2 linked regions of the Prochlorococcus marinus str. AS9601 genome follow. Each later gene encodes a partner of the first gene's protein in a complex. Links are inferred from orthologs where the notes say so. Each region holds a gene or a part of one and is shown on either strand. Other genes may lie near its edges.

Evidence for each region. The genes of interacting proteins can lie anywhere in the genome.
Region 2: the proteins of mfd (region 1) and uvrA are in contact, whole or in part, in a crystal structure (PDB 4DFC), measured with the Escherichia coli proteins. The link is inferred for Prochlorococcus marinus str. AS9601 from one-to-one orthologs.

The regions. Positions count from the first base shown.
Region 1 is NC_008816.1:889,588-894,171, forward strand. The notes cover bases 298-4,373. They hold mfd (transcription-repair coupling factor), read left to right. Parts: upstream 298-660; coding sequence 661-4,173; downstream 4,174-4,373. Other genes in these bases: A9601_RS14025 (TerC family protein), read right to left, coding at 298-586; A9601_RS18660 (hypothetical protein), read left to right, coding at 4,246-4,373. Also shown: more of A9601_RS14025, read right to left, coding at 1-297; more of A9601_RS18660, read left to right, coding at 4,374-4,407; A9601_RS14035 (hypothetical protein), read right to left, coding at 4,410-4,584. UniProt on the Escherichia coli protein: Couples transcription and DNA repair by recognizing RNA polymerase (RNAP) stalled at DNA lesions. Mediates ATP-dependent release of RNAP and its truncated transcript from the DNA, and recruitment of nucleotide excision repair machinery to the damaged site.
Region 2 is NC_008816.1:1,661,179-1,664,689, forward strand. The notes cover bases 95-3,511. They hold uvrA (excinuclease ABC subunit UvrA), read right to left. Parts: upstream 3,199-3,511; coding sequence 295-3,198; downstream 95-294. Other genes in these bases: A9601_RS18200 (AAA family ATPase), read right to left, coding at 3,253-3,511. In the rest of the region: A9601_RS18190 (glycosyltransferase), read right to left, coding at 1-93. UniProt on the Escherichia coli protein: The UvrABC repair system catalyzes the recognition and processing of DNA lesions. UvrA is an ATPase and a DNA-binding protein. A damage recognition complex composed of 2 UvrA and 2 UvrB subunits scans DNA for abnormalities.

The DNA of each region.
Region 1 (4,584 bases):
TTAAAATTGCTACGTAACCAGCTGTTTCTAATCTAGAAAATATATCCAGAAGTTTTAGAAAAATCCCCGATGTAAATCTTAAGGCTAATACACCAATCACAGCTCCAAATATAATTAATATGTATTGATCACTGATAGCTACTGCAGTAGTGATGCTATCTATGGAAAAAGCAAAATCAGTAATTGAAAGAAGTGCTACAACTCTTAAGAACCTAAAATTATTTTTATTATTTTCAGTCCCATTTTCGGTGTTTTCTATATCTGAATTTAAAAAAACATTTGAGAAGAATAAGTATATTAAATAAAAACCAGCAAAAACTCTAATAAGAATAAACTTTAGAAGAACATTAGATAATATGATCAGAATAATCCTAAATAATAAAGATATTGTTATGCCAATATTTAAGGCTCTTGACCTTAATTCTGAAGTGTCGAGGGATTTAGTAAGAGAAGCTAGTGCGACAGCATTATCTGCCGATAATAATAATTCTAGAGCAATTAATATTGGTAAAAGTGTAAAGATTTCGTACCAACTATCTACCTGATCTAGCGTGGGTATAAAAGAATTTATTGCAGCTGAATCCATCAAATATTATTCACAATCAGTATAAAATCTAATATAATATATCGGATATTTGTAATCAAGATTGATAACTATAAATGAGTTTAAATACTTTAGTTGATTATATTTCGAACTCACAAATTACTTCTGAATTAGTAAAAAGAATTTCAAAAAATAATGAATTAAATATTGTTGGTTCAAGTAGATATGCTAAATCAATAATCTTAGATAGCATCGCAAAAAAAGAGAAAAAAAATATATTATTAATTTGTCCTAATGTAGAAATTGCCTACAAATGGATTGGTTATTTTGAAAGTATAAATGATAAAGCAGTTTTATATTATCCTCCAAAAGAACATCTACCATACTCATCAATTAATAAATCCAAAGAGATTGAATTTAGTCAGCTTACTGTTTTATCCAAATTAATAAAAAAAGAGAAAAATGAACTTAATATTGTTATATCAACAGAGAGATCACTACAACCTCATCTAATAAATAAAAACTTATTAATTGAAAATAAGTTGAATTTACAAAAAGGGGTTCAAATCGAGATTCAAGAATTAGCAAATAAACTTTCTTTACTTGGTTATACGAAGGATAATGTAACTTCAACAGAGGGATTCTGGAGTAGGAGAGGGGAAATAATAGATATTTATCCCGTCAATAATGAGTTTCCTATAAGATTAGAATTTTTTGATAATGTAATTGAGAAGATAAGAGAATATGATCCCCATACACAAAAAACATTAGAAAGTATTAATAATATTGAAATAATACAGGCTGGATTTAATTTGCTAATTAAAGATAAGTTAAATAATTTTTCTAAGAACGGTATTTTTAATTCAGAAGATATAAATAAAAATAATCTTGATCGGTATTTAGGAATAATTGAAAAAACCCCCTCAAATATAATAGATTTTATTGATAGGGAAACAATTCTCGTAATTGATGAATTAGAAGATTGTACTAAATTTGCAAATAATTGGTATCAAGATTCAGAAAGTAATTTTGATAATTGTGAGTATGAATTAAATGAGAACCTTAAAAATAATGATATTAATTTACAGGCCAAACCTAATTTACATTTAAAGTTTGACGAAATATTAAATTCACTAGGAAATTTTAATTTGATAAAATTTTATGAATTTGAATCTAAAACCAATATTGATAATAAGTTTTTGTTAAATGATAAAAGAATAAATTCATACTCTAAAAATATAGGAAAATTATCCAATGATATAAATAAAAATATAAAAAATAATGAGAAAGTATGGATATTATCAGCACAGCCATTGAGGACTAGGACTTTACTTTTTGAGCACGAATGTAATACAAATTTCTTAAACAATCCTAATGATATTGATGAAGCATTTAAGTCAATTAATAATTCAACTCCTTTAATTTTAAAAAATAAGAACAATTATGAAATCGAGGGTTTTTATCTTCCAATTTGGAAAGTTGTCCTAATAACAGATAAAGAATTATTTTCACAACAATCTCTTTTTCATAATGTATTCATAAGAAGAAAAAAAAGAAGTGTAAATTCAAATATAAACGTAAACAAGATTAGTCCCGGTGATTTTATAGTTCATAAAAATCATGGAATAGGAAAATTTTTAAAAATAGAAAAAATAAATATAACTGGAGATTCAAGAGATTATTTAGTCATTCAGTATCAGGATGGGAAGATAAGTGTTGCCGCTGATCAACTTGGTAGTGTTAACAGATATAGATCAAGTGGAAAAATAAAGCCAAAAATAAATAAATTAGGAGGGACGGAATGGGAAAGAATAAAAGACAAAAATAAGAAACAAATCAAAAAAGTTGCTGTCGATATTTTAAAACTTTATGCAAAGAGAGAGAAATTAAAGGGTTACATTTACCCAGAAGATGGTCCTTGGCAAGATGAATTAGAGGAATCATTCCCTTATCAACCAACACCTGATCAAATTACTGCTGTAGAAGAAATAAAATCTGATATGGAAAGCGAAAAGCCAATGGACAGGCTAGTTTGTGGAGATGTAGGATTTGGCAAAACAGAAGTCGCTGTTCGGGCTATTTTTAAGGCTATTACATCAGGCAAACAGGTAATATTACTTGCTCCCACAACAATCCTAGCTCAGCAACATTGGAGAACAATAAGCAATAGATTTTCACCTTACCCAATAAAAGTATCATTACTCAATAGATTCAAAACCGTTAATGAAAGAAAGGAAATCTATGCTGGTTTGAAAAATAACAAAATTGATTTAGTTGTAGCAACGCACCAAATTTTAGGAAAGGAAATAGAGATAAAAAACTTAGGACTACTTGTAATTGATGAAGAACAAAGATTTGGAGTAAGGCAAAAGGAGAAAATTAAAAAAATCAAAACAAGCATAGACGTATTAACTCTATCGGCAACTCCAATTCCAAGAACTCTTTATATGAGTTTATCTGGACTAAGACAAATGAGCTTACTAAATACTCCTCCTCCATCAAGAAGATCAATAAAAACCTATTTAGCTGAAATAGATATGGATGTTATAAGAACTGCCATTAATCAAGAACTTGATAGGGGAGGTCAAATTTTTTATGTTCTTCCAAGAATTTCTGATATTAATCAAGCTTTAAATAAATTAAAAAATATTTTTCCAAGCTTAAAATTTATTGTTGCTCATGGGCAAATGAACGAAACAGAGCTTGAAAATGCAATGATTGCTTTTAATAATGGAGAAGTAGATCTTATGATATGCACAACAATAATTGAAAGTGGATTAGACATACCTAAAGTAAATACAATCATTATTGAAGATTCTCACAAATTTGGCCTTTCACAACTTTATCAACTTAGAGGAAGAGTTGGTAGAAGCAGTGTACAAGCACATGCTTGGTTGTTTTATCCAGATATAAATAAAATTAATGACGCTGCAAAACAAAGATTGAAAGCTATAAAAGATTTTTCAGAACTAGGAAGTGGTTACCAACTTGCAATGAAAGATATGGAAATAAGAGGTGTTGGTAGTTTATTAGGAGAAGAACAAAGTGGAAAGGTTAATGCTATTGGATATGATTTATATATAGAAATGCTCCATGAGGCTATTTCAGAAATCAGTGGGCAAGAGATACCTGAAGTTAACGATACTCAAATTGATTTACCAATAAATGCTTTTATACCTGCAACATGGATATTAAACAGAGAAGAGAAGCTTGAGGCTTACAAATCTGCTACTGAATGTTCAAAAAATGATGAATTAACTGAATTAGCTACAGACTGGGTAAATAGATATGGAAACTTACCCAAACCTGTTGAGTCCTTAATTATGATAATGAGACTAAAATTACTAGCTAAAAAATGTGGTTTTAGTAAGATCAAGCTCAAAAAGCCAAACATCTTGATAGAGACAAAATTAAAAAATTCTACTTTTAAAATTCTTAAAAATTCTTTGGCAAGTAGTGTTCAAAATAAATTTAATTTTAATGAAGGCGAACAATTATCAATCATCACTATAAGGGGTTTAGGTGCAACTGAAATTCAAAATCAAATTGATCAACTTATGTTGTGGTTCGAATCTTTTGAAAGAGAAATAAAGAATTTCGATAAAGAACTTCTTATGAAAAAAGAATAAATTATTAAATAATTATTTAAAATCCGCGAATATGTATGATTTCGGTTAGGTTTATAAAAATTTATTTGTTTTATGGGTGAATATATAGACGTCGGAATACAAACTTCGATTTTACCCTTATCTATTATTCTTTCATCAATTGTACTTGGTATATTTGCATTATTTGGAGAGGAAACAGAAAATGATGATGATGATTCTGATTCAGGAAGTGGTGGCTTGATGCAACCTATTTGAAATTATTTATAACTTATTTGTTTAGACTTTCTTTTAGATACTCTAATTAACCTATAAAAAGAACCTACCATTAAGATCATAGCCGCAAAAGAAGAGGAAAATATAAAAACCACCAAGAATATTTCATAGAGATAAGAAAAGAGATCAATAATTAATAAAAAAGATTTATTAACAGTA
Region 2 (3,511 bases), 770 kb from region 1 along the record:
TGTTTGCCCTCCTGTATCTGCATCCCTGCCTAATTCAAGATTTTTAGAACGTATAAGACCATGTAAATGTAAATGTAAAAATTTCAACCTCATTCAGCAAGTCCTCCGTTCAACGGCCTTTAATACAAATAAGCTGAATTTTCAAAGGAAATATTAAGAAAGCATTATGATTTGAAATTTTTTTAATATAAAAGTTTTCAAAAAACCAGTTACAGAATAGTTTTATGCCTCTTTATAAAAAGAATTTTTTTTGCTGTAATAATTTAAATAAAAAGAAATACAACAAAAATTTACTTATTTCAGAACCTTTTTAAGATATTTTGCTGTATGACTTGTAGGATTTTTAGCTACATCCTCAGGAATACCTTCTGCAATAATTTCTCCTCCTTTATCCCCTCCATCAGGTCCTAAATCGATAATCCAATCTGAACATCTAATAACATCTAAATTATGTTCAATAACAATTACTGAATTACCTTTATCTACCAAACGTTGTATCACATCCATTAATTTATGAACATCATAAAAACTTAACCCTGTCGTTGGTTCATCAATCAAATATAAAGTTTTTCCAGTAGCCCTTTTTGACAATTCCGTGGCTAACTTAACTCTTTGAGCCTCTCCTCCAGATAATGTAGGAGCTGGCTGGCCTAATTTGACATATCCTAATCCAACATCAACCAATGTAGATAATCTGTCCGCAGCTTGAGGTATTGCTGAGAAAGTTTCTGCAGCTTGTTCAACAGTCATCTCTAAAACATCAGATATATTGAAACCTTTATATTTCACCTGAAGAGTTTCCCTATTAAAACGAGCTCCTTTACATACTTCACATTGAACATAGACATCAGGTAAAAAATTCATTTCAATTACATTGACTCCCTGACCTTTACAAGCTTCGCATCTTCCACCCTTCACGTTAAAGCTGAATTGACCAGCTTGATAACCTCTTGCTTTTGCTTCTACTGTGGCAGTAAATATCTGCCGTATAGGATCAAAAGCACCGGTATATGTAGCAGGATTTGATCTTGGAGTTCTTCCTATAGGAGATTGATCAATTACGATAACTTTATCAATTGCCTTTATACCCTTTAACTCTTTTACTCCTTGCGGGAAAGGGACTTTTAATCCTAGAGAATGACATAATGCAGGATGAAGTAATTCATTTATCAAAGTGCTCTTCCCACTTCCACTCACACCAGTTACAGAAACTAATCTTCCTAAAGGAAATTCAACAGAAATATTTTTTAAATTATTTTTAATACAATTATTTAAAATTAAACTTTTTTTTACAGATGATCTACGTTCTTTTGGAGTAGGAATCGACTTCCTACCACTGAGATAAGCTCCAGTTAATGACTTTTCGGAATTTAAGACATCTTGATAAGATCCTTTAGCAATAATTTCCCCACCATAAACACCTGCCCCTGGACCAATATCTACTAAATAATCTGCGGATTTCATAGTATCTTCGTCATGTTCAACGACGACCAAAGTATTTCCCAAGTCTCTTAAGCTTTTTAATGTTTCTAATAATCTGTCATTGTCTCTCTGATGCAAGCCAATACTTGGTTCATCTAATACATATAAAACGCCAGTAAGACCTGCACCTATTTGTGTGGCCAATCTAATACGCTGAGCCTCACCACCAGACAAAGTCATAGCAGGTCTGTCTAAAGTCAAATAATCTAAACCTACATTAATTAAAAACTTCAAACGTAAACGAATCTCTTTTAATACCAATTCACCAATCTGCTTTTGTTTTTCTGATAAAGATATATTTTCTTTCTTTGTCTTACCTAAACCCATGATGCGCTCTACGTGATTTAAGGTTTCAGAAACGCTTATAGAAGTTAAATCAGTAATGTTGTATGGGCCAAGTTTAACAGCCAAAGCCTCAGGTCTTAATCTTTTTCCAGAACATGTCTTACAGGGAACTAATTCTAGATACTTTTCTAATTTTTGTTTAACTGATTCTCCATTGGCTTCATTCAATTGCCTTTCTAATATTGGTAAAATCCCCTCAAAAGGTCTTTCAAAACCACTAGAAGTTTTAAAACGACTATCAGCTTGAATTAAAATTGGTTTATCTGATCCCAAAAGCAGAACTTGTTTTTGCAAATCACTTAAATCTTTCCAAGGAGTTTTTAATTCAAAACCATAGGCTTGTCCTACGGAATAAAGTAAAGAGAAGTAATAAGTATTATCTTTTTCACTCCAAGGAGCTATTGCAGCATAAACAGGCAATGTTTTATCAGGTATAACTCTATCCGCAGTAAATTTTTTTAAATAACCAATCCCATGACAATCTGGACATGCCCCATATGGGCTATTAAAAGAAAATAATCTAGGAGAAAGTTCTTCAACAATAGAGCCATGCACAGGACATGCATAATTTTCTGAGTAAAGTTTTTCTCTCTCCAAGTTAGAAGGTAAGTTTTCTCCTTTTTTTGGAACAACTTCTACTATTGCTAGGCCATCACCTCTTTTAAGACAAGTTTGTAGAGAATCATTTAATCTTTCTTGTATTCCATCTCTTGCAATTAATCTATCAACTACTACCTCAATATTATGAATTTGATTTTTATCTAATTCAATACTATCAGCAAGTTCTCTTACCTCTCCGTTGATTCTTACCCTAGCAAATCCTTCAGCAGCTAGTCCACTTATTAATTTTGTATGTGTTCCTTTTTTTCCTCTTACAACAGGAGCCAACAATTGGTACCTTGTTCCTTCTGGCAAGAGAAGAATTTGATCAACCATTTCATCAATTGTTTGCGGCGCTATTGGAATCCCGCAGTGGTGACAATGAGGCTCACCAGCACGACCAAACAATAATCTTAAATAATCTTGTATCTCTGTTACTGTTCCAACTGTTGATCGAGGATTATGACTTGTAGATTTTTGATCAATTGAAATAGCAGGTGATAAACCTTCAATATTGTCAACATCTGGTTTATCTACTTGACCCAAAAACTGCCTTGCGTATGCCGAAAGACTTTCAACATATCTTCTTTGACCTTCAGCAAAAATAGTATCAAAGGCTAAAGAACTTTTACCACTTCCACTCACACCTGTAAAAACTATAAATTTGTTCCTAGGTAGAGAAAGATCAATATTTTTTAAATTATGCTGTCGAGCTCCTCTAATATTGATTGAGTTATCTTCTCCAAAACTACTATCAACCTTATTAACCATGTTTAAATCTAAATTTTGATTTAAAAAGGTTATTATAGTAGAATTTTTTCTATTTTACGCAGCTGAGCAATCAAGTAGTCTAGAAGCATATTCGTTTACTTCGCATGAACCTCCACCTATAAGTTCTATTAGTTCATTTTTTCTTTGATTTTTTGTAGTTAGTTTTGCAATTGAAGTATAAGTTATTCCATTAATAACGTTTTTATGAACTTTGAAATGAGCTGATCCCCTAGCAGCTAGAAATGGCTGATGTGTAATACATAAGACTTGTTGATTTTTAGAAATTTCTTTTATAAGCTCAACCAAAGAAAAT